3 regions of the Neobacillus sp. 19 genome follow, and region 2 is predicted to be linked to each of the others. Evidence: riboswitches for the same ligand, from Rfam matches in the RefSeq annotation. Region 2 holds a riboswitch; each other region holds the start of a gene.

Region 1 (10,681 bases), on a different contig from region 2:
TATTTTTTCCGTTGGTAGTCAATTGGTGCAAATTTTCTCGTTTCCATTATGGAGAAAATGGGCGGAGGACAAGTCAAATACCCTGATGCTCGTATGGGTAGCAACTGGAATGGCTACTGCTCCATTTCTAACCGTTTTGTCTACCAATCTCGTTTATCTCACTTTTGTGCAGATGACATCCGGCTTTTTTGTTTCGGGCACTACGCTTCTATTGTTCAACCTTTTGTTGGAGAAATCGCCAAAGGAAAAAAGGACCTATTGCATTACCACGTATAATGTCCTTTTATCCTTTGTGGCCTTTATCGCACCGCAAATCGGTATTTGGCTCCTAGAGGTAACCGGTATTCAAAAATCTATGGGAATCAGCTCAATTCTGAGATTCATGAGCGCCCTCGTATTCTTGCTCATGTACATCAAATTTAACAACAAGAAGAATCAAGGAATATGGGAAAATTCTTTTGAGAAATGATAAATATAAAGGAAAAAGTTTCATATTTTTATAGAAGGAGTTGATTTTTTCGAAACTGGGAGGCAGAGATGATCAGAATAAATCATCAGGTGGCAGAACCAAAGGAACTGTTTCATGAGATAACGAATAAAGAAGCTCATCCGATTATCAATCAAATGGCCGCAAATAAAAAAACGTATGAATATCAGGCGATAAGTCAATTAAAATTTGAGCTTCTATTTCGCACGAATACAATGAAAGCGGCACAAGAACTGAATAGCAGCGGCGTAAAGTTCACGACATTTCGCTATGCCTTTTGCAATAAAAAATATTGGAATCGATTAGGGAATGGCGGCTTTCTCATTAAACCAGGTGTTCAACCTTCGATTGCCATACTGGACATTATTAAAAATGGCAAGCTTTACGCCTTTGAATGCTCCACCGCCATTGCCATTGTTTTATATATTGCAGCACTTTATTCAATTGGCAGCGAGAGGTTTGATATTCTGTTTGCACGGCTTTACCTGATGGATTGGCAATTTGATGACGATCTGCCGATTCACCAAATATATGGGGATGATTTCTTACCTGGTGATGTCCTCCACTTCAATAATCCGGATTTTGACCCGAAACAGCCGTGGTGGCGGGCTGAAAATGTCATTTATTTCGGCAATGATAAATACTATGGACATGGAATTGGAATCAGAAACGCCAGCGCCATTATCGGATTCTTAAACGGGAAAAGAAAACCAAACCCCGAAAACTCAGCCTACCTCATGCAAATGATAACCCGACCATATTATCCATCATTACAATATAGTCAATATTAAAATTGGTGTCAGGCACCCTCCGTGGACAGTGTCCACAGAGGGTGCCTGACACCATTTCTCTTCTTTTCACCGTACTAATATTAAACTACAAAAACAATAAAAAACATCTACACCTTTAAACCAAAAACGATTTAAGCTGCTTCAGCTTAGAAATTGATAAAGGCGTCGGCTGGTTTTACTTTTTCATTTATCATTTTGGTGGTTCTTAACCATTGGGCGACTTTTTCCCATGTACCTGGATCTTGATAGCCGAAGGGTTTGTCGTTTGCATCCATCAACGGAAGGAGAATCTCTAAGCTTTTTGTTTCGGTATCCTTTTCAAGCGGTGATGTCTGGTCCTCATGCTCCATCAATATCGCCAAGCCTTCCTCAGGATGCTCGGAGACAAATTGTTGTCCCTTTGTCACAGCAGTGAGAAACTTTTGATACACATCCTTGTTTGCTTTTAAACTCTTTTCGCTCGCTACTAACACTAATTCATAATAATCGGGAACGCCGTAATCCGCGGGGTTCAAGGTGCGGATCGGATGTCCCTCCTTTTCAAGCAATAATTTTTCATGATTGATAAAACCGCCCATTATGGCATCGGTTTTCTTGGTTGCCATAGCGGGTATTAAATCCCAGCCAACATCAACCATCTTTACCTTCTCCGCATCCCCGCCGTCAGTTTTCACCATCGTGTGAATAATCGCTTCATCTAGTGGAATGGTTGGGTACCCCACCGTCTTTCCGGCTAAGTCCTTAGGAGATTGAATTGGACTATCCTTGGCAATCATTAATTGATTCAGCGGATGGCGTACAAGCGCGGCAATCGACTGAACCGGAATATCTTCTCCTCGTGCCACAAGGACTTCCGGCTGATAACTGATGGCCATATCGACCTTATCAGCCGCAACCAGTCTTAATGGATCATTTGTATCCGCTGGCATTTGAATATCAACATCCAGCCCTTGTTCTTTGAAAAAGCCCTTTTCTTTCGCGGCAAATAAAAAGGAGTGTACCGCATTTGGATACCAATCGAGCATTAAACTCACCTTCTGCAAATCATCCGCGTCCGCACCGGCCGCCGTTTGGTCGGCCTCCCCTTTTCCACAAGCGCTTAAAATAAGTAACAAAAGACTGATGACAATGTAAAAACGTTTCCTCATTGATTTTTCATATCCTCTCTAGTAGCGCACTTTATTTTTCAATAGCTGTTTTTCTAATAAACGAATCAATAAAAACAGGACAATGCCCAGTAACGAAAGCAGGAAAATGGCGGCAAAAACGGCGTCTGCCTGCAAGTTCCCTGACATTCGCCTGCTGAAATAGCCTAAACCCTCACTCGCGCCCAGCCATTCTCCGATGGTTGCCCCTACAACACAATACACCACTGACATTTTTAACCCGGACAAAATCGACGGCAAAGCCATTGGCAGCTGAATTTTTTTAAAAATAACCCAGCGATTTGCCCCCATTGTCAGCAGTAATTCCCGGTATTCCCTTCCCCCCGCCTTCAGCCCATCATATGTACTAACGACGATTGGAAAAATAGCGATTAAAATGGTTACGGCGATTTTACTCCAAATCGAATAACCGAACCACATGATGAAAATCGGTGAAATCGCAATCAGCGGAATGGTCTGGGAAATGACGAGGAACGGATACAGCACTTTTTCTAATGCCCGCGAAAAGTGCATCCCGACGCCAAGCAGGAGGCCACCCGTTAATGAAATTCCAAATCCAATGACAACCTCTTTAAGAGTGGCCGGTAAATGCTCCTCCAATAAGAGCTGACGGTTTTCTACAAGAGCCGCCCCAATTGCCAGGGAGCAGGCAAGATAAAGGATGGAACCATACCTTTCCTTACCGCTAACTCCCAGGCGCTCAATATCAAGATGGATACAAGCAGAAATAGTCCATAATCCCCTACCCACTTTTTCCAATTACTTTTCATTTTGAATTAGCCGCTCCAGTTCTTTTCTCAATATGATCAACTCAGATTGATAAATTATTTCCGCATTTCTTGGCCGCGGCAGGCTAACTTTAAATTCATGTAACGTTTCTTGCCCCAGCAAATAAATACGGTCACTAAGCAGAATCGCCTCCTCTAGGTCATGGGTAATAAACAGTACCGTTTTTTGTAATTCCCCCCACAGTCCTAGCAGCCAGCTGTGCATCGTTCGTTTCGTCAACGAATCGAGTGCCCCGAACGGTTCATCTAACAATAAGAGATCTTTGCCTGTCATGAGGGTCCTCAAAAAGCAGCCCGCTGCCTCATCCCGCCGGAAAGCTCATCCGGATAGGCCTGCTCCACCGCCGCCAAGCCAAAGCGTTCCAGCCATTCGCGAATCTCAGGAATTCTTTGCTGCTTATTTTCCTTCGCTATTTCTAGCGGCAGGAAACAATTGTCTAACACCGATCTCCACGGTATAAGCAAATCCTTTTGCGGCATATATCCCACCTTGCCTAATCTGTTTCCGGGATTTTCACCATGAATCCTGATTTCCCCCGCACCAGGCTCTATCAATCCGGCAATTAATTTAAACAACGTGCTTTTTCCTGATCCACTTGCGCCTATAACCGAAACAAATTCGCCCGCTTTCACTTCCAATGATATTTTTTGAAAAATCGGCCTCGCGGTATCGAATGAATATGTAAGTTCGTCGATGGCTAACATAGTTGCGTCAGACAGGCCAATCCTCTCCTTCGTAAACCATATTCCAGAACATGTATTCAAAGCGGGAGGTCGTAAGGAAATGTTCTTCCAAGAGAACTAATTCGCGGGCTGACTTGCCTTCTGTCAACTGATCTAATAACTCTATCAGCCAGACGGCCAACGAACCAAATTCATCTGACGTATACATTTTTATCCAATCACCATACAAAGGATGCGCGCTAGCTTGGGGGTATTTATCTGCTAGCATTTTGCTAATCTCCCAATAGCTCCACATACACGGCAGAAGTGCTGAGATTAATTCCTCAAGCGATCCGTTCTGCGCGACATTTAGCATATACCGTGTATAGGCTAAGTTGGTGGGTGTTGGTTTTGTTTCTTCCAGCCCATTACGAGTAATTCCGAATCTTGCCGCATACCCACGGTGCAATTCCATTTCTCCATGCAGTGTTTCATGAAGCAGTTTTGCGAAAATAGCCATCGTGTCGAGGTCCCTCGCCTTGACTGCCCCTAAAGCAAAAAGCTTGGAATAATCGATTAAAAACACATAATCCTGTTTCATATAACGGATGAATGATTCCACAGGCAGGTCGCCAGTGCCGATTCCGTCCACAAAAGGATGGAGATGGGTCTGTTCCCATATTTCTTTTACGCTTTCATAAAGTTGCTGTGAAAATTTCATTTTAATCCCCCATTTCATGCTTTAGTTTTTAAAAGACTGTCCCGCTAAGGTCAAGACTTTCTTTCTTAAGAAAACAGTTAATATCACAAATCCGAGCAGTGCCCCGGCAAATGAGCTAAAAATAAATAATGGAATAAATCCAAATAAGGTTGCTTCTTTACCGAGCAACAGGGTTGCCAGTGGATAACAAAGAATCGCACCAATAATCCCCGTTCCAATTACTTCCCCAATAAAGGCTAAATAGATTTTTCTAGTTTTGTAAAATAACAGGGATGCGAGCAAAGCACCTGCCATACTCCCAGGAAAGGCAAAAACGGAACCCGTTCCCATGAGATTTCTTAACAAGGAGATACAAAAGGCCTGCGCTACGGCATAATAGGGGCCTAAAAGCACCGCTGATAAAACGTTCAAAAAATGCTGCATCGGAAAAACCTTGGTAAATCCAATCGGAATCGCTACTAGGTTACTAGATAGGGTGCCGATCGCAATCATCATCGCTGTCAGTGTCAATTTATACGTTTTGTTCATTTCTTTTTGCCTCCTCGATTGCTTTTTTTAATGCCTTAGCTGCCGTCCTAGGTGAATCTGCCTGACTGATGGCGGTAATTACCGAGACCCCATTAGCCCCTGCCTCAATAACAGGACTGGCATTTTCAGCGATGATGCCGCCGATTCCAACGATCGGTACGGTGATTCCATTTTTTCTCAGAGTTTCTATCAGGCTGGTTCCTTTCGATGGCTTTGCATCTTCCTTAGTTCTCGTTGGATAAATTGGTCCGATTCCAAAATAATCTGCCCCATCCCTAAGTGCCGTCATCGCTTCTTCTGTCGTATGGACGGATACCCCGAGGATTTTGCCGCCAATCTTTTCCCTCACTGCTTTCACCGGCTCATCCTCCTGCCCAATATGAACACCGTCTGCCCCAATCTCGAGTGCGAGCTCGATATCATCATTGACAATGAAGGGAATCTGGTTCTCCTGACAAATCGCTTGAAGTTCTTTTGCCAGGGTATATTTTGCGGAATCTGTTAAGGCTCCTTTTCCCTTTTCACGGAATTGAAATAGGGTGATCCCGCCTGCAATGGCTTCTTCTAAGACCTCCTTTGGGTCCTTCAAACAATTCGGACTGCCCATAATAAAATAAACGCTTAATTCGTCTTTTAAATGAATCATAGCCTAGCCATCTCCTTTCCCCTCTTTTGAAAGGCCCAGTGGTTCGTCGGACCATGACCGCGGCCGATGGCAAACCCGTCTTCAATCGCCGCTTGAATGAAATCCTTCCCCGTTGAAACAGCATCATAGATGGTAGAGCCCTTCGCTAATTCAGCCGTTATAACCGCCGAGAAGGTACATCCTGTTCCATGTGTATTTTTTGTCTGAATTCGCCGGCTGGTAAAGAAGTGGAATTCTTTCCCGTCAAATAATAAATCAGTAGATTCAGACAGATTTTCATCATGACCGCCTTTGATCACGACATTTTTAACCCCTAACGCGCAAAGTTTTACAGCAGCTTCCCGTTTATCCTCCACCGATCGAATGGTCATTCCTGTCAGGACCTCTGCTTCCGGAATATTTGGGGTAATGACTGTCGCAAGCGGCAACAAATGGGTTTTCAAAGCCGAAACCGCCTCTTGCTGCAGTAGAGAGGCCCCGCCTTTCGCAATCATCACGGGGTCGACCACCACGTTGTTCCAATGATAGTTTTTGAGTTTCATCGAAACGGCTTCAATGATTTCTGCACTAAAAAGCATGCCCGTTTTTACTGCATCCGTTCCGATATCGTCTCCAATTGCTTGAATTTGTTCGACAACTGCTTTTGCCGTCATCGGATAGACTGCGTGAACCCCTAATGTATTTTGCGCCGTAACAGCCGTTAATGCAGACATACCGAAAACCTCTAATTCCTGAAACGTTTTCAAATCAGCCTGAATTCCTGCACCGCCGCCACTATCTGAACCCGCAATGGTTAATGCCCTTTTCATCCTACAATCCTCCGTTCCATTTTTTAAAAGAAGCATGTACATCCAATTCCTCAGGGGAAACCAACGATAATTGATTTAAAAATTCTATTTGAAAGCTGCCCGGCCCGAGCTCGGCTGTTTGATTCGCAGCCTTTTCTGCTGCAACACCATAACAGGTTAATGCAGCGACCGAAGCTTGGATGAGATCCTTTTCCACTCCGGCAAATGCACCAATCACCGAAGTTAACAGGCAGCCTGTACCGGTTACTTTTGTCAAAATCGGATGTCCATTTGAGATGATATACGTTGTTGTTCCGTCAGTAACGACATCCTCCTTTCCAGTTATGACAACCACACACTGTAAAATTTCAGCAGCTTGGATGGCAAGCTCTGTAATATTCCCTTTAGCCATTCCTCCATCAACGCCCTTTATCTCCCACTTTTCACCTACGACATTGGCGATTTCGGCTGCATTTCCTCTAATTACGGCGACCTTGACTTCCTTCATCACACGGTGCGCCGTTTCCGTTCGGTACGGAGTTGCACCAGCTCCAACTGGGTCAAAAATTACTGGAACCCCATGCTCATTGGCTGCTTTACCGGCTGCGATCATCGCCTCGACCGTTTGCACGTTTAATGTGCCAATATTCAGAACTAGTGAACTCGCAATCTTCGCCATATCAGCTGCCTCTTCGATTGCATTCGCCATGACCGGTGAAGCGCCAAGGGCAAGCAATCCATTGGCTGTGAAATTCGTTACCACGACATTCGTGATATTATGGACAAGCGGGTTCACTTCTCTAACTTTTTCTAATATTTGACCAAGTCTGTTGTTCTCCAAATCCCATCGCCCCTATTCTTTTTAAACATAAAAAAACCAGATCCATAATAGGACCTGGTTAGTTAGAAAGAGATAAAATATAGATTTCACTCGACTACTTTCCTACGCTGGTATTACCCAGATCAGGTCCGAAGGGTTAAAAACGTTATCGTTTTCTCTCAGCCTGATTAACAGGGCACCCCTAGTAGATAAATCGTTATTAAATTATGTTCATAGTAACTCTAATTACCATCGAAGTAAAGAAAATTGTTCCAGTTCATTTAACTTTCTACTCTTTACCGCCTTTTGCCAATTCCATCAGTTCTTTAAGCTCATTGGTAAAACCCTTTACGGCCCGGTCGCCAAGGACCGTTACGGGAACTCCGAGGAAGCCGTATTTCTCTACTTCCTTTTGATAAGCTGGGCTGGCAGCAACATTCCTTACTTCAAAAGCAATTCCTTCGTTGGTAAGTACCTGTTTAACCATCATACATTCAATACAATCATTCGTGGTATAGACGATAATCTGCTCGTTCTTCATATGTAGTTCCTCCTTTGTTCTGTTTTTACAAAAACTCCGTTTATTCTTGATTTCCCGTCAAAAAACCTCGAGAAATGTCTGTTCATGCGCTTTCCCAAGGAATATTTCCTAACATTAAACACCAAATTCACTAATTGGTAAACCTCGATTATAAAATGGACAGCCCATTTCTACCATTATCGTTATATTCGTTTATGCTTGTCCATTATTTTAGCATAATATATTTCTTGTTATAAACCTAAGGAAAAAAATAACCAATTAAAATACATGACTCTTTTATAGAAAAGCCAAGGCTTCCAACAGCCTCGGCTTAAAGTTTTTGCTTATCAACTTAAAGTGCATCAATAGATTAGTTATGGTGCCTGACACCGTTTTACTATTTTTTCCATATAAGTCAGGATTTCTTTTTGGGTGTCGGGGCGGCTGATGGCGAGGTCGAGGGTTGCTTTGATGTAGCCGATTTTGTCTCCGATGTCGTAGCGGGTTCCGTTGAAGGTGCAGGCAAGGACGGCCTGTATTTTATTTAGCTCGTTTATGGCGTCAGTTAGTTGTAATTCGTTTCCTTGTCCAAATGGAAGCTGCTCCAAAATTGTAAAAATCTCCGGCTTTAAAATATAGCGTCCCATGACGGCTAATGTTGACGGGGCTTCTTCCGGCTTTGGTTTTTCTATTAATGATTCAATTGAATAGATATTCGGCTCCCTCATCGCACTCTTTGGCTTAATGATGCCATATTTATTCACATCCAATTTCGGAACGTTCTGAATGGCGACGATCGAATTATTATAATACTCAAATACATCCATCAGCTGCTTCAAGCATGGAACGTCCGATATCACCATATCATCGCCAAGCATAACCGCAAATGGTTCATTGCCAACAATATTTTTAGCACAAAGAATGGCATCGCCAAGTCCATTAGGCTCCTTTTGGCGGACATAATATATTTTCGCTAAACTGGATATCTGTTGAATTTTCTCTAAATCTACTAATTTATTTTTTCTATATAGAGTATCCTCGAGCTCATAGGATTTATCAAAGTGATCCTCGATTGACCGCTTTCCCCTGCCGGTTATGATAATGATTTCCTCAATCCCCGACGCTACAGCCTCTTCGACAATATATTGAATGGTTGGTTTATCAACAATTGGAATCATTTCCTTTGGCACTGCTTTCGTTGCAGGTAAAAAACGAGTCCCGAGGCCTGCAGCTGGAATAATAGCCTTTCGGATTTTCATAAAATACCTCCCTTCAAGTTAATTTTCATTAGCATGGAATGGCTGGTATACCTTTTTTAAAAATCTCTCCATCAATTTCGGCAGAATCGTTTTGCGTCTCGTTACCAACGTAGTAACAATTGCCTTTTTCTCCTCACGCGAAACCATCCAGTCATCAGGGATGAGCGAGACAATTTCCTCCATTAAAAGAATCGGCATCGTTTGAATCAACTCAAGGTGGTCAGTAAATCTTTGCTCATTATCAATAAACCCCGCCATTAATTGGTGTGTCGCGCTTTTCAACACTTCCACCGGCAAATTTTCTAAATCAGCATGCAGCCAATTATAGGTTCCGAAAATCTCGGCTTGATCAATCATCCATAACTGATACTCACCGCTCTCTCCTTCTCGCAACAGAATATTTTTGCGGGTACGGTCCCGATTACACAACCAATAATCCAACATAACGATTCCTGCTAGGGTTTGATGGTTAACAATATTGGATACTTCGGAAACTTGATGACCGTTAAGGCAATCAGGAATGTACAATGAGGCGAATTGATACCGGGTTAATTGTACATTGGCAAGCTCAGGAACTAGCGAAGTAAATTCCTCGGAGATATCCACTATCCTGGCAAATGGTACTGGCAGTCCCAAGTATCGTGCCAAGCAATAGCCCACCCATTCATTGGGCAATGTTTTTTCAAAGCCAGGCTGAAAAAATTTAACCACATAGTCCTTGCCATCATTAAAAGTGATTAAATGAGCATTAGATTTGCCTTCCAGCTTTTTTTGATAGGCAACGGGTGTCATCATGTTGCATCCACCTCGCCAGCCGCATCATTATACAGGTGGATGATATTTTTTAACAAATCAATATAATCATCCGCCACAGTTTGAATGGAAAAATATTGCTGCACACGGTCGATGGCTGCCTGTGACATTTGTTGATGTTTGACGGAATCATCGAGGATTTCATATAACTGCTTGACCGCATCTTCCACATTTTGTCCCCGGTAAAGCAGCCCCGTCTCACCCTCTTCAACCAATTCAGTTACTGGCATCATTCTAGAAGCCACAACGGGCACACCGCAGATCATCGATTCAATAAAGGTATTTCCAAATGATTCAGATTTGGTTGTCGCAAGTGTGCAGCCTCCGGATTGGCGGATTTTCGCATATACATGCGGCATTTGCTGGTAGGGGATAACCGGAAACCATTTGATGATGTCAGTGAGTCCTTCCTCTTGCCAGGCGGCTTTAAATTCTTCACGCTGGACACATTTTGGGCTCCCCCAATAATCCATATTTCAATATCGCTGCGTTCACTTTTCATCACTTTTGCCACTTCAAGCAGCATCGGCCAGTTTTTACGTTTGTCCAATCTACCAATCCAGCCAATTATTTTTTTACCTTTCGGCAGCGTTGGAGCACTGTCGAAATCGATTTCCTCGGTGGATAACGCACGGAAAAAAGTGGTATCCACCCCATTGTATATGACATGGATGGGAATATCATTTGTCAA
Region 2 (10,681 bases):
CTTGGAGCGGCTGCCGGTGACCCAGAGAAAAAATTAGAAATATTAGATGGGCTTACAATGGAAGACGAACTGGCGGCATTGAAACTTATAGAAGCGGGAAAAGTAGCTGCCGGCCAGGCAGATACTCCGAAAAGGCTGTATATTGAAGTCATAGTTGAAACAGAAAAGCAGACTGCAATGGTTGTCATTTCCGATAATCATAGTAATATCACCTTAATCGAAGTGGATGGAAAGCCTGTCTATCTTGGCGGATGTGAGAATATCGGAATCCAGACTGAGGAAGAGGAATTGGAAGCGTTAACAATCGATGAAATATATGAATGGGTGTTAACCACGGACATTGACGACTTAGCACTTGTAAAAAAGAGTATTGAATTAAATAAAAATATTGGTTTAGAAGGACTTTCCGGTAATTATGGTCTAAATGTTGGAAAAACGATTCAAGATAATGTGAAAAAGGGGATTTTATCCAACGATTTAGCCACTGCGGCCATGTCGCTTGCAGCAGCGGGTTCAGATGCCAGAATGGCAGGATCAACACTTCCGGTAATGGCGAATACAGGGAGTGGAAACCAAGGGATTGCGGTTACACTTCCAGTTGTCGCCGCAGCAGAAAAGCTGCAAGTGTCCGAGGACAAGATGATTCGGGCGGTTGCTCTTAGTCACCTGATAACCATCCATATCAAATCTAGATTTGGCCGCCTTTCTGCCTTATGCGGGGTCACCGCAGCGGGAATGGGGGCAAGTGGAGCAATTGTTTATTTATTGAACGGGGGCCTTCAACAGATAAAGGCAGCCATTCAAAATACAATTGGCAACGTGTCAGGAATGATTTGCGACGGAGCAAAGGCAGGCTGCGCCATGAAGGTTTCAACTTGTTCCAATGTCGCTGTCCAGTCCGCATTACTTGCCTTGAACCATCAGGAAATACAGTCAACAGACGGCTTTATTCACGATGATGTCGAAAAAAGTATTGAGAGCTTCTGCAAACTTGGAAATGAAGGTACAAGGCAAACAGATGAACTGATATTAAAATTAATGTTGGAAAAATAAAACGAGGTTCGCATTCCCGTTGGAGGACTTTTTACTTCTCGATTTCCTGTGAAAGTCCTTCATCATGGTTATGAAGGACATTTTACTTGATTATTTTGCATAAAAATTTTCGGTATAGTAGGGCTGTGATTGATCATTAAAAGCAACGCCTACTCCTAAATACTTATATCCCTTACGTAAAATATTTTGGCGGTGGCCAATCGAGTTCATTAACCCTTCATGGGCAAAAATACTGCTAAATTGACCATAAGCAAGGTTCTCTCCAGCAAGATAAAAGATAATTTGATCCTCCTTCATCCGATCAAATGGCGATTGCCCTTTAAGGTTTGTGTGATCAAAATATTGATTAACAGCCATATCCATGCTATGTTTCCGAGCAGTTTCTTTTACTTGATTATCCCATGACAGAATGGGAAGCTGGTGCTCCACACGAGATGCATTTGTTAAATCGAATAGCTGGTATTCAAATCCTTCCTTCAATTCCGGACTTGCACTAGTGTAGAGTTCATGTTTCTTTTGTTCCAAATCTTTGTTGATTAATTGCATGGCAGTCACTGTATTGTTTTCGTGTTTGTCGTAGAAAATGGTAACATAGACTTCGTCTAGCAGATATACATCATAGTCCGCATTTTCTTGTATTTGCAAAATAGTCAGCCCCTTTTGAATCCCGGACAGTGGTTTTCCAAGCACAGCTCGAACGGTTTCTTTCGAACTACCTCCCTTAATCCCATTGCTAGAGGCAATTAAATCTTGATTTGTGTATAAACCAACTGCTTGATTTTTATCATCGAACATGACCATAAAAAAGCTTTGATAATTGTTGTGAAAAGCATACCACTTTTCCCCATATTCATTCAGCGATTCCCGGTTTGCCTGGCCAAGTTTGTTTTCAATATCTTTTTTGGTGGCGCCGAGCTCTATATTATGAATGGAAAAGACTTGATCAGCTGGGGTTTTTAACGTTACCTTTTCTCGATCAGCTGGCTCTTCCGTTAGCGGATTTTTATCTAAAAAAAGGCCAAGCTGCTCTACAAATTGTTTGACCTCTCCAGATAGAGATTCGATGGCTGCCTGAATTTCAGGATTTTTCTTGACATCATTTAATTTAGTTTCAATTTGTTTCATTGAAACTGCGTAATCGGAATTTGCAAATTTTTGTTTAATAAATGGTCCAGAAACATATAGTATAAATAGTATGACTAGAATTGAAAAAATTCGCCCCATCATCTCTCCTCCATTTCTATTAGAATTGTAACCAAACGAATTTAATTGTATAAGCAATATGCTTACGTTCAATACAAGCGTATTAGTTAAAATTCGTGAAAAAAACGGGTTTACTATATTATGATAGATGGATTTATGAAATCAAGTGGAAAAAAAATGAATCGATGTAGTGGAACGCACAAAAAATTTGAAAACAACAAAAGGAGATACGATGTTAGAAACTGGATGGAATTTTGAAAATAGTTATGCCCGTCTCCCAAATTCTTTTTTTACTTTACACAATCCAATACCCGTCGAGGAACCAGGGTTAGTTATTCTCAATGCGCCTTTGGCGGAATCACTTGGATTGAATATAGAGGCGCTGCAGAGTGAGGATGGTGTGGCGGTTCTTGCCGGCAACCGGGTACCCCAGGGAGCTGAGCCGCTTGCGCAGGCATATGCAGGTCATCAATTTGGGCATTTTACAAAGTTAGGGGATGGACGGGCTGTGCTGCTGGGAGAGCAGATGACGTCTAAAGGAGAACGAGTTGATATTCAGCTTAAAGGGCCAGGGAGAACACCATATTCCCGCGGCGGTGACGGACGTGCGGCACTCGGACCGATGCTGCGAGAATACATCATCAGTGAGGCCATGCATGCCTTGGGTATTCCTACCACCCGTAGTCTAGCTGTCGTCACAACCGGTGAAGCTGTCCAGCGTGAAACCGCTCTTCCTGGTGCCATCCTTACTCGTGTTGCTGCTAGTCATATTCGAGTAGGTACCTTCCAGTACGTGGCAAAATGGGGAACAATGGAGGAGCTTCGGACACTCGCAGACTATGCAATTAGCCGACATTATCCCGACATTGAAGCGGATGAAAATCGATATCTACGGTTTCTTGAAGAAGTAATCAAACGCCAGGCGGCACTTGTAGCCAAATGGCAATTGGTTGGCTTTATACATGGGGTGATGAACACTGATAATATGACAATTAGTGGAGAAACAATTGATTATGGTCCTTGTGCCTTTATGGATACATATGATCCCGCAACGGTTTTCAGTTCTATTGATACTCAAGGACGCTATGCCTATGGCAACCAGCCTTATATGGCGGGATGGAATCTCGCACGGTTCGCTGAAACTCTCTTACCGCTGCTAGATGAAAATCAAGAGAAGGCGGTTGAAAAGGCTCAAGATGCAATATCTCACTTTTCAAAAATATATGAAGCGAATTGGCTCGAGGGAATGCGAGCGAAACTTGGAATATTTAACGAAGAATCTGATGATGAAAAGCTAATAAATGACCTCCTTAGTTTGATGGAGAAGAATCATGCGGATTTTACCAATACATTCAGGGCGCTAACATTGGCTAATAATGAAGAAACTGGTTTGAATGGTGAGCCAGAATTTGCGGAGTGGTACGGTAAATGGAAAGCTAGATTAGACCGGCAGGAAGAATCGAAAACCTCTGTAGAACAATTAATGGGAAACAGTAATCCTGCGGTAATCCCACGAAATCATCGGGTAGAAGAAGCGCTGGAAGCGGCAGTGGAACAAGGTGATTTAATAGTGATGGACCGGCTGCTTAAAATTCTTTCTAATCCTTATGCCTATTCCCCTGAAAAGGCGGAATACTGCACACTTCCTGAGCCATCAACTGGTAGATACCGTACTTTCTGCGGAACCTGATATTAGTTTTAAAAAAACAGTCACACATTTAAGTATTTCATCATATAGTAACTTCTGTGTGAGAAATAATCAGGAAGGAAGTATGATGATGAATAACAACCAAATCATTACACCAACTAAAAATGATTTCAAGGATGGAGAAAATGGCTTCAAGATCGTTGAATTTAATGTCACTGATCCCACCGAAAGTTTATTTTCAGTAGTTACTCCTATTAAAAAGCAATAAGAGCGTTTTAAACTATCTTTTACATAGAAAGATGGTTTCGAATTTTTGGGCCCAAGTGCCAGGTATCTCATTTTTTCGAGGGTGATTGGCACTTTTGGTTCAGTTAACATGAGAGATTTTGCGACAAAAAAATAATTTGACATTTTCGCCTAACATGTTAACATTATCCATGTAAGGTAATCAATACAAATTAATAATTGAAGTTTATCCGCTAGAGGTGCCTTTTTAAAGGGCTGAGATTGAAGTGCTACTTCGGGACTCTATGAACCTGATCTGGATCATACCAGCGTAGGGAAGTGGAAACATGAATATTTGATGAACAAAAAATGTTCTTTTTTCAAATTTTCAACCACTTTCTTATCTAAAGGAAGTGGTTTTTTGTTTTTCACAGTATGCAATAAATGGCGGAATCTTCTGAAAGGGGTAACTTGTATTTTCGAAGATAAAGAATTTCATATCATATCCAATGGTAAGATGCCGATCGAGCAGTTTCAGGAAATTGTAAAGGATATCGAGCCCTATGTGACAGCAATACATTTACGGGAAAAACAAAAAACAGCCCGTGAACTATATGAAATGGTCCAACAATTAATTTCTGCAAACATCCCGCTAGCAAAGATTATTATTAATGACCGCCTGGATGTGGCCTTAACAGCAAAGGCCGGTGGGGTGCAATTAGCTTTTCACAGTTTAGAACCAGGTGTTGTGAAGGAAAATTTTCCTCAGATTCGGATAGGGAGTTCGATTCATTCTTATCAGGAAGGAGTGGCTGCAAAAGTAAATCGTGCAGATTATGTGATTTACGGTCATATTTTCCCTTCTCACTCAAAACCAGGAATGGCCCCGAAAGGCTTGGAGGAATTATCAAGGATAACACAACTTGACATCCCAGTTATTGCAATTGGAGGTATAACACAAGAAAATGCAGCGAGGGTAATACAGGCAGGAGCACAAGGAATAGCAGTTATGTCGGGTGTTTTAAATGCAGGCGATCCACTGGCAGCAGTTAAGTCATACATAAAAGTGTTGAAAAATGGAGGTGGAAAAAGTGGGGAATTCAGCTGATGTAATTATTATCGGTGGGGGAATCGTCGGAACTTCCATTGCCTATCAGCTATCAAAAATGGGAAGAAAAGTGATTATACTCGAAAAGGATCAACTAGCGTGCCAAGCAACTAGAGCTGCCGCAGGAATGCTGGCCTCACAAGCGGAAATCGAACAAGATGGTCCATTATTCCAAATGGGGTTAACAAGTCAATCTATGTTTTCAACTCTCGCAAATGAATTATTGGAATTTTCTGGAGTAGATATTGAGTTTGTCAATAAAGGATTGTTAAAAATTGCTGAAACCGAAGAAATAGCATCCGAAGTAAAAAAACAGGTTGATTTTCAAAGGGAGTGGGACCCTGCTATAACTTGGCTTGATAAAAAGGAATTATTAGAATTGGAACCATCCTTATCTCCAAGCATTTCAGGGGCAATGCTCATTCCTAACGATGGACATGTGCAGCCGGCAAAGTTAGCAAAAGCATTTACACAAGCAGCTGCCTATTTTGGGGCCGAGATTCGAGAACATACGGAAGTCGTTTCTTTAATATATGAAAATGGTCAAGTTAGAGGGGTTAACACGACCAATGGTGCTATCCGCAGTGAACAGGTTGTCGTTGCCGCCGGGGCATGGGCTTCGAAACTATTGTGTGAAGCAGGTCTGGAGATAAATGTTTATCCAGTAAAAGGAGAATGCTTTTCTGTCAGACCGGAAAAGCCGGTGATTAGCATGACCATTTTTTCCGACAAACGTTGTTATCTTGTACCAAAACGAAATGGGGAAATTTATATTGGTGCCACCATGATTGAACATACATTTGATCAAACAGTAACACCTAAAGGGATTGCTAGCTTAATTGAAAGAGCAACAAATCTGGTTCCACAGCTGAATGAAGCAGCATGGGAGCGCGTATGGTCCGGTATTCGGCCACAGACAGGAGATGGGTTGCCATACATTGGCGAACATCCCAGCCGGAAAGGGCTATACGTTGCAGCAGGGCATTTCCGAAACGGGATTCTATTAAGTCCCATAACAGGGAAACTGATGGCAAACCTTTTAACTGGGGGAATAACTGACCAAACGCTACTCTCAGCTTTTCATTTAGAAAGACATAAAAAAATAGTTGTATAGGAGGCACGGTATGAATGTTGTCTTAAATGGTGAGTTAATCCAACTCCCTGAACAAGTTGTTTGTATTGCAGATGTTCTAAATCATTTTGAAATTCAGGATAAAATCGTTGTCGTAGAAGTTAATGGTGAAGTCATAACGAAATTAGAACACCAGATTACCAGATTAGCAGATAAAGATCGAATTGAAATAGTCCATTTTGTAGGAGGCGGTTAATATGTTGAAAATTGGTCCTATATCCTTTCACTCTCGTTTATTATTAGGAACAGGAAAGTATCCAAGCTATGAAATTCAAAAGGAAGCAGTGGACGTATCTAATGCTGAAATCCTCACATTTGCTGTAAGACGTATGAATATTTTTGACCCAACCCAACCCAACTTTTTAGAACAGTTGGACACCACTAAATATACGCTTTTGCCAAATACTGCAGGGGCAAAGAACGCTTCAGAGGCTGTGCGCATTGCAAAATTAGCAAAAGCCTCGGGTCTTTGCGATATGATTAAAGTGGAAGTCATTGGCTGTGATCAAACCTTACTCCCGGACCCAGTTGAAACCCTAAAGGCAACAGAGGAATTAGTAAAGGAAGGATTTATTGTTCTCCCATATACCTCAGATGATGTGGTTTTAGCCAGGAAGCTTCAAGAAATTGGCTGCCATGCGGTCATGCCAGGGGCTTCGCCAATAGGTTCCGGTCAAGGGATTATCAATCCAGTAAACCTAAGTTTTATTATCGAACAGGCTGAAGTGCCTGTTATTGTGGATGCTGGAATTGGCTCACCAGCCGATGCTGCCTTTGCGATGGAATTAGGGGCCGATGGTGTGTTATTAAATACTGCAGTGTCAGCGGCAAAGAATCCGGTAAAAATGGCAAAAGCGATGAAGCTTGCGATTGAAGCTGGACGATTAGGATATGAAGCCGGTCGGATTGAGAAAAAGCGGTATGCAGCAGCAAGCAGTCCTAAGGAAGGAATGAGTATCGGGTGAATCCACGCTACTCAAGACAAGTATTATTTTCACCAATTGGAAAAGTCGGACAGCAGCTAATTTCCACTAAGCATGTACTTATCATAGGAGCAGGAGCACTTGGTACAGGCAGTGCCGAAGCATTGGTCCGCGCGGGAATTGGTAAGCTAACCATTGTTGACCGTGATTATGTGGAATGGAGTAATTTACAGCGGCAGCAGTTATATACAGAAGAAGATGCTAAAAAACGAACCCCTAAAGTCATTGCAGCCAAACGACGCCTATCGGAGGTTAACTCAACAGTGGAATTGGAGGCAATAATCGAAGACGCTTCAGCCTTTGAGCTTGAAGAATGGGCTAAAAATGTGGATCTAATCATCGATGCTACGGATAATTTCGAAACAAGAATGATGATAAACGATGTATCGCAAAAGGTTGTTGTTCCATGGATATACGGGGCTTGTGTCGGAAGCTACGGCATTTCCTACACATTTATTCCCGAGAAATCGCCTTGCCTTTCTTGTTTATTGGAATCAGTTCCTCTCGGAGGATTAACCTGTGATACCGCCGGAATTATAAGTCCAGCCGTTCAAATGGTTGTTGCTCAACAAATAAGTGAAGCAATGAAAATTTTGGTCGGTGATTTGGAAGCATTGCGAAACAAACTCGTTTCCTTTGATTTATGGAAAAATCAGTATAGTGCGATTAATGTTGATAAATTAAAAAGAGCGGATTGTCCTTCTTGCGGGGTAAACCGGTCCTACCCTAATTTATCTTTTGAAAACCAAACGAAAACAGCAGTACTTTGCGGAAGAGATTCTGTTCAAATCCGTCCACCCAGTCCAACCATCAGGGATTTGTCTGGGCTAGAAAAAACATTGGCAAAACAAGAAGGAACTGTGCAGTTGAATCCTTATCTCTTATCATTTACGGTGAATTCTCATCGATTGGTATTTTTTAAAGACGGAAGAGTCCTCATACACGGAACGAAGGATATTTCTGAAGCAAAGGCGCTATACCATCGATACCTAGGTTAAAACTGACATTGAAAAAGGTGTGTAAACTGACACACCTTTTTTTAGTATCCGCTATTTTTCAGCGACTTGGACGCCATGATTCCTTACATACAAATAATCCAAAGGCAATAAATTGTTTTTCTAAAACGCTTCAGAACTTGACCCCAGTAATGTAATTCGTTAAAGTGATGGGGCAGGAGGTAATAATAGTGGAAAGAAAACCAAAGGCAATTTTTTTAGATATGGATGGGACGATCTTAAACCATCAAAATAAGGTAAGTATACATACAAAAGAAATTATAGATGATTTACGAAAACAGGGTTTTTTTATTTTTATTGCTACAGGAAGAGCTTTTGGCGAAGTTGAAGGGTTAGTACCGCCGGGCTTTCAAGTGGATGGAATTGTTACATCTAATGGTATGGCAGGGTATGTTACGGATGAGGTTGTTTTTAAACATACACTTTCGCTTGAATTGGTGGAAATGGTTATTCAAAAAGCGAGAGAACATAAGGTGTACTATGAACTTTTTCCATACGGATCCGCCCGTATCACACTAAAACAGGATCAGGCGTATGTTGTAGCAGAAATAAGAGATCCTAAACCGGAAACTGTCGGAATGAATGAGTGGCTTTCCCGGAAACAAGCGATAAAAGAAGACATTGCTTGGAAGGATCATATAGAAGGCAACGAATTCTCCAAATTTTATTTTTTTGCCAGGACAAAAGAACATATCGAATGCTGGAAAAAAGAACTGGAGCAATTAAAGAAGGAAATTGATTTTACGATGTCAGTCTCTTCGGAGCACAATGCCGAGGTGATGGTGGCGAACGTCAATAAAGCAACCGGTGTTCAAGAAATGTTAAATCACTTTGGCTTGTCTTTGAAAGATACGTTGGCAATCGGCGACAGCGACAATGATTTGCCAATGCTAAGGCTCGTTAATTACGCTGTAGCAATGAAAAATGCACCCGATCGCATTAAAGAAATCACTGATGACGTAACGGATTTTACCTGTGATGAAGACGGTGTTTACTATTACCTGAAAACTAAATTTGGTGTTTTATAAAGATTGCAAGGCAATCTCCTGTTTTTTGGAGTGAGCCTTGCTTATTTTATAAGTTTTAACCGTCCTGTAACTAAAATTGCAAGAAACTTCAATCTTTTAGCATTTCGGTTAGCTAATAAAAAAGTCCCCCAACTCTTTATTTTACTAATGAGTAAAAAAAGGATTTTCTATTCCTGTTTTTGGGTATTCTAAAGACGAGGTGATATAATGGCTGCTGTAAAAATAGGCGATATGATTTCCTTTAAACGTGAGGGGAAAAACCTTGAAGGGGTCGTTTCTGGCATAAGGGAGAATTCTGTTATAGTCAATTACGGGTATTCAAAAGACAAAGACGAACCACTCACAACCATTGTGAATCATAAAAATTACAAAATAGCAAAATCAAATAGTTGACAGAATCTCCGTTAATTTCAAAAAAAGGTCTCAGACACCATCACATTATTAAATATTGGAAGGTCATTTGTAAAAATTGTTTCTCATTATTTATTTTTATAACAATACGAAGCAGTAGAGCCAGTCCCTAGGTGAACGCATTCACTGGGAGACTGACCCATTTTTCATACACATGCATTAGCACAGGATTATATTAGCGGCTGCGTCTCCACGCTTCCTTAAACACGAATAAACCGAAAACAATAAAAGCAAGGAAACCAATTATCGCGATAAGAATGTTTAAAATATTGCCGAGATTTCCTAGGCCAAGTAACTCGAAAAACTGGGTATAAGTTCCCGATCCCGCAAGCAACAGCCAAACTGCTCCTGTTATAAACCCAAGAAAAATTCCAAAAATACCCCAGGAAGATTGCCCATGACTCATAGAATATCACCTCCTGTCTAAGGTTGTTCACCATTAATGTATGCGTTTACTTAATACCTTGACTATGATTATACAAAATGTGGGCTCAACCCTGGGCGAAAATGAGACTATGGAATCAGATCCTAGAAAATGATTGGTGAAATACTAAAAATGCCTCCATGAAAAGTTGGAGGCAGAGTGTGTTAAACTGTTTTTGTAATGTTACTTGATTCCTTAAGTGTGCATTTAATATTGATTTTGGCTTTTAATCACTGATTGATTAAAATTAATAGCCAACTTCAACCGATGCTACAACTATGTACATCAAATCATTTTTATCTCCCTTATCTTCAAGGACTATCCCGCTAGTCGTCTTCATTCCGCCATCCATTACTTCTACCGAAACTTCCCCATATGGGAGGGCTTCTTTTACAGCCGCAATGTCGAGCTTTTCTTTGTCGCAAGGAACGGCGAGTTTCACATTCACTC
Region 3 (10,681 bases), on a different contig from region 2:
CTTCTGATATTTAAATGTGTAAGGAATCCCAATCACGGGCAAGCATGCTATAAACAATTAGATCATGAAACTGACCATTTAATTGTTCCCCATCCCGAATTTTCCCTTCCCTTACAAATCCAAGTCTTTCAGGTATCGCCCGGCTTTTCTTGTTTTTCACGCCGCAGCGAATTTCAATCCGGTTTAATCCTAATTGGAAAAAGGCGTAATTTAGAAAGGCTTGAACGGAACGAGTGATAACTCCATGACCTTCTGCATTTCTAGCAAGATAATAACCAATACTCGCCATACTGTTGTACCAATCAATTTGGTGCAATCCCAAAGAGCCGACAAGGTTACCATTATAAAGAATCCCAACGTTCATACCACTATTTTCAGCAAATTGTGTAAGCCACACCGGAATAATGGTCTCAAATTGATAGAGGGAGGTCATACTATCCACCCATGGCATCCATTCCCGCAAATGTTCTCGATTTTCCTCAACAAGCTGATACAACTTTAAGGCATGATGCCGTTGGAACAATTGAAGCTCAATTTCGTGATCAACTTTTAAAGTAAACATAGGCCCTAATCTCCCGGTAAATTTTTAGTACATCATATGCATCAGAGTGCATTGTCGGGAGATGAAACAAATAAAAAATCCCTGCTTCATAAAAAGTGGGATTTTGCGGTGACTAACTAGAATGTGTTTGGTTATGACCTGCAGGTGTAAAAACAGCAGGAAGATAAATGGAAAAAGTAGTGTTATCATCTGAAGAATCACAGGTTAAATTCCCTTTATGTTTTTCAATTATTTCTTTACAAACAAACAATCCTAGACCTGTCCCGAGTTTTTTAGTTGTAAAAAAGGGTTCAAAAATTGTTTTTTGTAATTCAGCGGGGATCACTGGGCCATTATTGGAAATACTAATTCTAATTTGCTGACTGTTTTCTAAACAGCTCCTAATCTCAATGGTTGGAGCAGAGATTCCATGATGATTCAGAACATCAATTGCATTAAAAATAATATTAATAAAAACCTGTCTGATTTCATCTGCATATCCATTCAATGTAACATCTTCACTTATCTCCTTTATGATTTTTACTTTTCCATCCAAAATACTTGGATAAAGGAAGTTCAGTACTTCATCAATCAGTTTATTTAATCCAAATTGAACTTTTTCCTTCCCAATCAGTTCCTTTTTGGATAACAGTAAGAATTGTGAGATTCGAAAATTAAGCTGATCTAATTCACTTGAAATGATATCCAAATATCTCATGTTTGGAAAATCACCCTTAAGCAATTGAATAAATCCTTGAACAGAAGTCAGTGGATTTCTGAATTCATGAATAAAGCTTGAAGTCATCTGTCCGAGAAGTGTCAAACGATCCTGATGTGTGGAGTCAATAACCATTGTCTTTTCTTCAATAATTTTATTTTTTGCTTCCGAAAAATGGGATACGGCATAGTAAAGAAATTTATCAAAGCAAAAATTGATCATATTGATCGACTCCTGCATTTCGGACCATGATATTCCTGTTTTACTTAAATAGCTGTAAAGAATCGTTCTGCCCAAATTAACATTATAGACGAAGTCCCCAATGTTAATATCGGCCAAAACCCTTTCTACAGATATTTCTATCGCAATTTTTTCAATTACAGCTAACAGTTCTTGTTTAGATTTTACATGCATGGTAAGGAGCACATCCAATAGTGCTTCCCCGTTTTCGCGTATTTTCATCTGGAAAGGATCTTCCTGGTTGACAACAATAGCTTTCTCCCATTCTTTTACTAACTCTTCTTTATTTTGATTAAAAAAAGCAAGTAAATCCGATTGTTCTCCCGTAAACATGTTGTTTCCCCCTATGGTATTCACAATACTGTTACCATGTAAATTCGCTGATGAAGGCAAAAATCCTTTTTTTAATAAAATAATAATAATTTTCCCAATATGATATTTGGCGAAAAAAATAATACCCTTGTAATTACCTTGAAATAGTAGTATATTCTATAGGAAATCAATAGAATACTTCCACAGGGGGAGCTGCTAAAAGGCGGCTGAGAGTGAACGTTAGAGTTCTGACCCTATGAACCTGTTAGTTAACGCTAGCGTAGGGATGTGGTTTGCCGATAATAAAGCAATGCAGACAATCCTTTTCGTCTTGCATTGCTTTTTTGCGTTTCTCTTGTGGAATAGGGGGAAAGAGAAATGAACAAAAAGAGGAGTAACACGCTATTTATAACAGAAATCGCTGTTTTTACAGCACTTGCTTATTTACTTGATTTATTATCAGGATTCCTTATGGCAAGATTTTGGCCGCAGGGTGGGTCTATTTCGATTGCAATGGTTCCGATTTTCCTTATGGCCTATCGCTGGGGAATAAAGGGCGGTTTGTTGACAGGTTTTTTACTGGGATTATTACAGTTTATACTTGGTTTTGCCCAAATTTATACCATTGTTCAAGGGATCATTGATTATTTTGTTGCTTTTACAGTAGTTGGTTTTGCAGGTGTTTTTGCAGGATATATTCAAAAATCTCTTACTGATGGTAAGAAAGGTAAGTGGATGGTATATTCTGTTATTGGAGCTTTATTGGGAAGCTTTCTCCGCTATTTATGTCATGTTGTTTCCGGAATTGTTTTCTTCGGTGAATATGCACCTAAAGGCCAGCCCGTTACAACTTATTCGCTCATATATAATGGGACATATATGCTTCCAAGCTTCATCATAAGTGCGATTATCATCATCCTAGTCATCGGTGCCATGCCAAAGAAAAGTTTCATACAGGGAAAATAAGATGGATGGAAAAAGAAAAGCGGACTGCTTTTCTTTTTTTTTCGAACTTTTGTCACAAAATTTCTATGCTATTATCGTAAAAAAAGTGTTAAAATGACAATATAGAAAGATAATCATTCTCAATTAACATAGATAGGGTGAGATACATGTTCGGTTCTTTAAAAACGGGAGATAAGGGGAAAATTATTGACATTTCTCATGTTGGCCTTCTCGTACAAAGGCGCTTGCTCGACTTAGGGATTACCGAAGGGTCAGAAGTATGCGTGAAATGCGTCATGCCGTTTGGCGGCCCAATTATGATTGAATCTTGCGGGCAATGTGTTGGCATCCGCCGTAAAGAAGCAGTTCAGATTGAAGTGGAGAGAATATAATGGAAATCGCTCTTATTGGAAACCCGAATACAGGAAAAACTTCATTGTTTAATAATCTAACAGGTTCCTATGAGTATGTGGGGAACTGGAGCGGTGTTACAGTTGAAAAGAAGGTTGGCGTATTCAAAAATAATATTGGCCAATTAATTGATTTGCCAGGAGTCTATACACTTAATCCCTTATCAAAGGATGAAGGCGTTGTTACCTCATACTTTTTAAATGAATCCGTTGATCGCTTACTCAATATTTTAGATGCTTCCCAATTAGAACGGAATTTACATTTGACACTGCAGTTGTTAGAGTTTGAGAAACCGGCCCTAATTGGTCTTAATATGATTGATGTCGCAAATAAGCGCGGAATTCAAATCGACGCATCGAAGCTTTCAAGTGTTCTCGGTGTTCCTGTTGTTCCTGTCGTAGCTAGGAGCGGAAAAGGCTGTGATAAGCTTGTTGATGTTATTTCCACCAAGTCCATCCAACCGGCTAAAAAGAACCTCGTTTACTATGGAAAAGAAGTCGAAGAGGCGATAACAGCATTGGCGGGAGAAATGACTAATAAAACCAGTCACTCTCTACGCTTTCTAGCGATTCAATACATTGAAGGAAATGAATTTGTTAAAGATTATGTAAATAGGATTACAGATCAGCAAAGAATCAAGACAATTATTGCCAACTTAGAATCCAAATTACAGAAACTACATGATACAAAATCATTAGCTAATTTTATTTATGGAAAAAGAAAAGAAGTCATTGCTAAAATCGTGGCAGATGTAGCAAGAAAAAGTGATTCGTCCATCCCGTTATCTGAAAAGGTAGATAAAATTGTCACAAATCGCTACCTGGGGATGCCGATTTTTTTGGTGCTTATGTATCTGATGTTTATGCTGACATTTGATTGGCTCGGCACCCCGCTATCTGATGCGTTAGATGGCTTATTAACAGGACCTGTAACAGCTGGATTTGAAAGTGTATTAACAGCCATCAATGCCTCAGCCTTTATCCATGCTTTAATTATTGAAGGATTGGTCGCAGGGGTTGGCGGTGTTCTAGTGTTTGTCCCGCAAATCTTTATTCTGTTCTTCTTTATTTCATTATTAGAGGACTCCGGGTACATGGCTCGCGTAGCGCTGGTTATGGACCGAATTATGGAATCAGTTGGCTTAAATGGCAAAGCGTTTATTCCCATGATGATTGGTTTTGGCTGCAACGTGCCTGGGATCATGGCGGCAAGAACGATTGAAACGCCAAGAGAGCGTTTGTTGACCATTTTGCTAACGCCATTAATGTCATGCTCGGCACGACTGCCGGTTTACGCTTTATTTGTCGGAGCTTTTTTTGCTGGCCATAAAGCATTTATCGTTCTTAGCCTTTATGTTCTGGGAATTGTCGTAGCTTTAATTCTGGCAAAAATCTTTTCTTCTACATTATTAAAATCAGAAGCATCCTTATTTGTAATCGAGCTGCCTCCTTACAGGCTTCCACAGTTTCAATCATTATGGCGAAGCACTTGGGACAAAGGGAAGGGTTTCATAAGAAAAGCGGGAACATTTATCTTTGCCGGATCCGTTTTTATCTGGCTTTTATCTTATGCGGGACCTGATGGGTTAAAAGTAGATATGGATCATAGTTATTTAGCTGCGATTGGAAATGTGATTGCGCCAATCTTTGATCCGATTGGTTTCGGCACTTGGCAGGCTTCCGCCTCATTAATTACCGGATTTCTTGCTAAAGAAGCGATTATCTCAACGATGAATATTATTTATTTCGTTCCGAATGATGCCAGCCTGCAAGGATTATTGGCCGATTATTATACGCCGCTCGCTGCCTACAGCTTTATGGTGTTTATCTTGTTATATATTCCATGCCTGGCAACGGTTGCAACGATCTATAAGGAAACAAGCTCAAAAAAGTGGACAGCTTTTTCAATGGGATATGCTTTCGTGATCGCCTATGTATTGGCTCTGATTATATATCAAGGCGGCAAATTGTTTGGATTGGTTTAAAATAAAAAAGAGGTGGAGCAAATGATTGCCAGTATCATTATCGGTGTTGCAATTTTTGGATACGCCAGCTATGCATTAGTGAAGTTTATTAATAAATCCAAAAAGGGGAAATGCGCAGCCTGCGATTTAAAAAGTTCATGTTCCAGCCAGTGCGGTATTCCCCCACAAGTGAAATAATGGTTTGTAAAAGCTGCTGCCCGGAATCGGATAGCAGCTTTTTTATAACGCATAATTGCGATTACCCCTACGTCTTTGCGATTCGGCTTGTTTTCTTTATTAATAAGATTTGTATGATAAAGAAAAATTGTGTAAAATTACACTAGATGTAATTGAAGGAAGGGCTTATTATGACGAGAGATGAAATTATAATGCAGGTTTCTGAAAAGCTTCGTCTCATCCGGACGGAAGCTGGATATACACAAGATAAAATGGCGGATATTATTGGTGTATCAAAGAAAACGCTCGTACAAATTGAAAAAGGAAGAGTTCAAGCAAATTGGTCGACAGTCGTTTCCATATGTGCCCTTTTTCGTGAAACGGAAACGGTCCAATATTTATTTGGCAGCGAGCCCCTTGAGGTGTTAGAAACGGTTGCCCTAAATGGCATCGACCTGCGTAAAACGAAAACGTTGGGCGGACGGGTTTGGTGGAGAATTGTATCACAGAAAAATGGATTTATCCTTCAACAAAATATTCTCAGCAAACATTTTCGCATCCTAGATGAAAGAAACTATCGAATCTTTAGCAGCTTCGATGAAAAACTATCCAAACAGCGCTTTAAAGAATTGACGAAAAGTGAATAAAACAAAAAATTTAAAAGATGAGGTTCTAGCCGCATCTTTTTTATGAATATATTTCCAAACCGTCATAAAACCTCGACCAAAATCGAAAAATATACCTGTTGCTAGAGATTACAGATAAAGGACGTCATCAAATTGGTATTTAAAGAAAAAATAGTTGGCATTTTTAAGAACTTGAAAAAGTGGCATTTGCTCCAAAGTATCGTGTTATTTATGTTGATTATGATTCTAAGCTTTTTTGGACTTTTATATTATTTTTCAAAAGATGCTGACATATCAGGACTAAAAAATGAGCTTCCCCAGCCCACCGTCTTTTATGATGTTAGCGGGAATGTGGCAAGTAAGGTATCAGCCAATAAAAATGAAGGGGTGCCGATTGGCGATGTTCCTGATTCAATGAAGAATGCGATTATCGCCATCGAGGATCATCGGTTCTACAGCCATAATGGTGTGGATTTAATTGGTACCGCTAGAGCATTGTTCCGCGACCTGAAAGCAGGTGGAATGGTTGAAGGCGGCAGTACCATTACACAGCAATTAACGAAAAATACAATTCTTACTTCAGAAAAGACATTGAAGCGAAAAATGCAGGAAGTCTTTTTGGCGATTGCGGTGGAACGGGAATATACGAAACAGGAAATCTTACAAATGTATTTGAATCAAATTTACTTTGGTAATGGTGCGTATGGAATTAAACAAGCAGCCAGCAAATATTTTGCAAAAGAAGTCAAGGATTTGACTTTAAGCGAATCAGCCTTACTGGCAGGACTGATCAAGGCGCCGTCTGCCCTTAACCCATACGAACATATGGAAGCGGCAACGGAACGGCGAAATCTGGTATTAGCCCAAATGGAGAAGCAAGGAGTTATTTCCAGCGAGCAATTTGAAAAAGCAAAACTGGAAAAAGTAGCCTTAAATGATAAAGGCGGCGATCCCTTTAGGGGGAAATTCCCATACTATGTCGATCAAGTTCTGGATGAGGCAATCCGGGAGTACGGGTTTACTCAGGATGAACTACTAACAGGCGGCTATCAAATTTTTACCGAGCTCGATCCGGCGATGCAAACGGCGATGGAGAGTACGTATACGAATGATACCTTATTTCCAAATGGAGGGGACCCTCTCATACAAAGCGGAGGAGTTTTAATAGATCCGAAATCAGGAGGGATTAGGGCTCTTGTCGGCGGAAGAGGTGAGCATACCTTTAGGGGCTACAATCGCGCCTCTCAATTAAAAGCCCAGCCGGGTTCATCCTTTAAGCCTTTAGCTGTGTACACTCCTGCACTTGAAGAAGGCTGGAAACTAACAGATATGTTGAAGGACGAACAAATGAAGTTCGGGAATTATCAACCTAGCAACTACGACCATCAATACGCTGGTGAAGTACCGATGTATGAAGCAGTAAAGGAATCAAAAAACGTATCTGCTGTGTGGCTCCTTAATGAATTAGGAATTGAAAAAGGAGTCGATGCAGTTAAGCGGTTTGGGATTTCCTTGGAAAAAGAAGATCGTTCTTTATCAATGGCTCTCGGGGGCTTGCATAAAGGTGTGTCCCCATTAGATATGGCTGAGGCTTTCTCGGTATTTCCAAATAATGGTGTACGAGTAGGGGCCCATGTCATTCAAAAAATTGTCGATTCTAATGGCAGAGTTGTTGCAGAATGGAAGGCACAAAAAGAGCGGGTGACCACTAAGGCGGTCACTGATAATATGACAACTATGCTCCTTGGTGTTGTAGAACTGGGTACCGGGAAACCGGCACAAATACCCGGCAGGGAAACAGCGGGGAAAACAGGCTCTACGCAGGTTCCAATTAAGGGCATCAACGGTTTAAAGGATCAATGGTTTGTCGGCTACACACCGCAGTTAGTGGGCGCGTTTTGGGTTGGCTATGATCAGACGGATGCTGAACATTATATAACGCCGGTTAGCGGAACTGGTTCTTCGGTTATTTTCCGCGAAGTCATGAAGGAAGCATTAAAAAGCTCACCAAATCAAAGCTTTAATGTACCGCATATTGCTTCCCTTATTGAGGCGAGAAAAAAGGAACAAGAAAAGAGTAATTTTCAAGAGAAGTTCAACAACGAAGTCCAGAAATGGGAAGAAAAATGGAATAAACAAAAAGAGAAATGGGATAAGAAGAATAAGGATAAGAATAAGAATAAAGGAAAAGGCAAAGATAAAGAGCATTAAGTCTGTAAAAGGGCACGAGAGTAGATCGTGCTCTTTTTTATATGTGGGTTACTTCAATGTTTGGTCCAAAAAAGAGGGTGAACGTAGAAGTAGAGAGGTTCTACTTCAATGTTTGGTCCAAAAAAAAGGGTGAACATAGAAGTAGAGAGGTTCTACTTCAATGTTTGGTCCAAAAAAGAGGGTGAACATAGAAGTAGAGAGGTTCTACTTCAATGTTTGGTCCAAAAAAAAGGGTGAACATAGAAGTAGAGAGGTGCTACTTCGTTATTTGAGCCAAAAAAGAGTGGAAACATAGAAATAGAAAGATCCCACGACAATGTTGGGCTAAAAGAGAGCAAGAATCGAAGTAGGAAGGAGATACTCCGACTCTTGCTACAAAATCAATATCCCTCAAGGGAAAATGAAACATTACTCGAAATATAACCACCTGCCAGATCCTAATACTTTAAAGTTTTGATGCAAAATTCTTCTAATACTATTTTCCGTAATTCCCCCCCACACCAATCAAAAACCACACTAGTAGTAATTTTCAAATCCGGAAATAGAAGCTTGAGCTCCTTTACGCATCGCAGTATTGCGGCATCAATACTCTCCGCACAGCCGCAATCATCACAAACAATCTTTCTCCCATTAACAGTAAGGAAAAAAGATGGGCAAGAAAAACAAATCACACCTTTTCTCAGCCCCTTAAACTCATAGCGCGGAACCCGAGGATAAGGGGATTCAACTTGATGCATGGAAACTAATAGATCTGCGAGTTTTTTATGTTTTCCGTTAACCTTCCCGGTCCACGAATTTAATTTTTTCATTAGGGCATTAACTTGTGTGGGATGAACGATAGGCTTATTTTTAGGTGCTTGATAAAGGGTAAATTCGGGGTTGATAAACACTAGGCGTGATTCTACAGGCAGCTTAAAACCATATTTTTGGAGCAATTGAAGGAGCAGGGATTCACATCGTTGTAATTGGGCAATCGGATTATTTGTTAACTTCCCCGCCTGGTAGTAAAATTCACCGTTTTCATAATAATAATCTCCTTCCAAATTTTTTACATCAAAAAGGTACAATTTATCTTGTATGAGCAACGAATCAATCTGGAACTTCGATTTATTTAACTCAAGAAGCAAATCATTTAAAATTAAACAATCACTTTCCAATTTTTCTGTTAAAGAATCAAACTTCATCTCTCCTTCAAAGCCCTTTTTCAAATACAAAAAGTTTCTTTTATCTTCCTCGGGTAATTTCATTCTTGGGTCTAAGATTCTTAATATCGTTAGTTCTTCTCGTTCCGTCCGCGACTTATAAGCCATAAAGCACAACCTTTCTTTTTTTCTGATAAATCCAGTTCAATTTTATAAAAAAATAATCGTTTAAACGAAGAATTGTATGGACAATTATTGACAATTATCAAAAAAAACTCGAAGCTAAACTATAGAATGAACGATTCTGCGTTTCATGCGTCTAACAAATATATAGAGATAAGCAGGGATGATGGGGGAAAGAGAGGGCTATTGCCGAATGGATGCATTGATTAAAAATGCGAAAAAAGGGGATCATCTTGCATTTGCCATGCTGTTTAAAGAAAACTATCCATTCCTTGTAAAATATTTAATGAAAATTACAATGAATCCCGATACAGCAGAAGAATTAGCACAAGAGACAATGGCGAAATGTATTCAAAAGATTCACCTGTATAATGGTCAAAGTAAATTTTCTACATGGCTCGTTTCAATCGCGACCAATACATACATTGACCAATGCCGTAAAAAGAAGCGGGAGAAAACCTGGCAGGGACAAGAAGAGGTATACCGTAAGCTGAAATGGCATTTTGAAAGCAGGAATGAGGAATGGAATGATGCCCTTGAGGCACTAGGGAAGCTGCCGGAGGATGTCCGGGTCCCGATCATTTTGAAGCACTATTATGGTTATTCCTACGAAGAAATTGGAGAATGGATGAAGATTTCTCCCGGAACAGTTAAATCACGGGTGCATAACGGAATAAAGTCAGTCAGAAGGGAGCTGAAGCTGGGTGAAGAAACAGAAAGTCATCATACTGAACAGCGAACAACAAAATAAACAAGACTTTGATGCAATTCACGAGCTGCAAGAGGGATTAGAGAAAATCGATCAATTTCCTGTCTATACGCCCAATTTACAATGGTTTGAACAAATGGTGATCCAAGAGCAGCATAACAAAAGGAAAAAATTAATTAAAGATTTATCAGTCTTTTTTACAATTGCGTTCATCATTTTAAGTGGACTGATTGTATCCCTGTATCAAATGCCGGCTATTTTTATCCTTGTGCAAATTATCACCACCGTCTTCATCGTGGTATACACAAGTGCTCGGCTCGTGAAGAGGGCGAAGCAAATATGAAACAAGAGCTTTCGTTAACCACTATTATTGTCGTTGTCGTCATTTTATTATGTCAAAGCATCTATTTATTTATGGATGCAAGGAAACGTAATCATAATTATTGGCTCTGGGGAATTGTTGGCTTGATTCAAGCCCCCATGCCAACACTTTTTTACCTAAT

Evidence for each region. A riboswitch is a leader RNA that binds a small molecule or an ion and turns the genes downstream of it on or off. The one in region 2 is predicted to bind thiamine pyrophosphate.
Region 1: linked by a shared signal. The riboswitch ahead of thiM (hydroxyethylthiazole kinase) and the one ahead of ACO1D1_RS24835 (thiamine phosphate synthase) in region 2 are both predicted to bind thiamine pyrophosphate.
Region 3: linked by a shared signal. The riboswitch ahead of thiT (energy-coupled thiamine transporter ThiT) and the one ahead of ACO1D1_RS24835 (thiamine phosphate synthase) in region 2 are both predicted to bind thiamine pyrophosphate.

What each region holds. Positions count from the first base shown of each region.
Region 1 covers NZ_JBMPZU010000036.1:29,454-40,134, forward strand. The annotation lists gene ACO1D1_RS12740 (MFS transporter) at 1-469, shown strand, start outside; gene ACO1D1_RS12745 (protein-glutamine gamma-glutamyltransferase) at 538-1,278, shown strand; gene ACO1D1_RS12750 (ABC transporter substrate-binding protein) at 1,425-2,426, opposite strand; partial or broken gene ACO1D1_RS12755 (ABC transporter permease) at 2,445-3,214, opposite strand; gene ACO1D1_RS12760 (hypothetical protein) at 3,204-3,506, opposite strand; gene ACO1D1_RS12765 (ATP-binding cassette domain-containing protein) at 3,515-3,937, opposite strand; gene tenA (thiaminase II) at 3,945-4,616, opposite strand; gene thiW (energy coupling factor transporter S component ThiW) at 4,638-5,144, opposite strand; gene thiE (thiamine phosphate synthase) at 5,128-5,790, opposite strand; gene thiD (bifunctional hydroxymethylpyrimidine kinase/phosphomethylpyrimidine kinase) at 5,787-6,599, opposite strand; gene thiM (hydroxyethylthiazole kinase) at 6,601-7,419, opposite strand; TPP riboswitch at 7,502-7,612, opposite strand; gene ACO1D1_RS12795 (glutaredoxin family protein) at 7,688-7,939, opposite strand; gene galU (UTP--glucose-1-phosphate uridylyltransferase GalU) at 8,293-9,177, opposite strand; gene ACO1D1_RS12805 (HipA family kinase) at 9,196-9,972, opposite strand; gene ACO1D1_RS12810 (glycosyltransferase) at 9,969-10,463, opposite strand.
Region 2 covers NZ_JBMPZU010000085.1:18,916-29,596, reverse strand. The annotation lists gene ACO1D1_RS24855 (serine dehydratase subunit alpha family protein) at 1-1,053, shown strand, start outside; gene ACO1D1_RS24850 (CAP domain-containing protein) at 1,144-2,178, opposite strand; gene ACO1D1_RS24845 (protein adenylyltransferase SelO) at 2,489-3,946, shown strand; gene ACO1D1_RS24840 (hypothetical protein) at 4,016-4,282, opposite strand; TPP riboswitch at 4,376-4,484, shown strand; gene ACO1D1_RS24835 (thiamine phosphate synthase) at 4,551-5,237, shown strand; gene thiO (glycine oxidase ThiO) at 5,221-6,351, shown strand; gene thiS (sulfur carrier protein ThiS) at 6,362-6,565, shown strand; gene ACO1D1_RS24820 (thiazole synthase) at 6,567-7,334, shown strand; gene ACO1D1_RS24815 (thiazole biosynthesis adenylyltransferase ThiF) at 7,331-8,350, shown strand; gene ACO1D1_RS24810 (HAD family hydrolase) at 8,539-9,396, shown strand; gene ACO1D1_RS24805 (DUF2187 family protein) at 9,604-9,789, shown strand; gene ACO1D1_RS24800 (ABC transporter) at 9,983-10,213, opposite strand; gene ACO1D1_RS24795 (Lin0512 family protein) at 10,479-10,681, opposite strand, start outside.
Region 3 covers NZ_JBMPZU010000056.1:89,204-99,884, reverse strand. The annotation lists gene ACO1D1_RS17520 (GNAT family N-acetyltransferase) at 11-562, opposite strand; gene ACO1D1_RS17515 (histidine kinase N-terminal domain-containing protein) at 675-1,832, opposite strand; TPP riboswitch at 2,008-2,115, shown strand; gene thiT (energy-coupled thiamine transporter ThiT) at 2,190-2,777, shown strand; gene ACO1D1_RS17505 (FeoA family protein) at 2,924-3,148, shown strand; gene feoB (ferrous iron transport protein B) at 3,148-5,151, shown strand; gene ACO1D1_RS17495 (FeoB-associated Cys-rich membrane protein) at 5,173-5,328, shown strand; gene ACO1D1_RS17490 (helix-turn-helix transcriptional regulator) at 5,499-5,954, shown strand; gene ACO1D1_RS17485 (transglycosylase domain-containing protein) at 6,087-8,144, shown strand; gene ACO1D1_RS17480 (nuclease-related domain-containing protein) at 8,582-9,454, opposite strand; gene sigY (RNA polymerase sigma factor SigY) at 9,663-10,220, shown strand; gene ACO1D1_RS17470 (YxlC family protein) at 10,174-10,521, shown strand; gene ACO1D1_RS17465 (sigma-Y antisigma factor component) at 10,518-10,681, shown strand, end outside.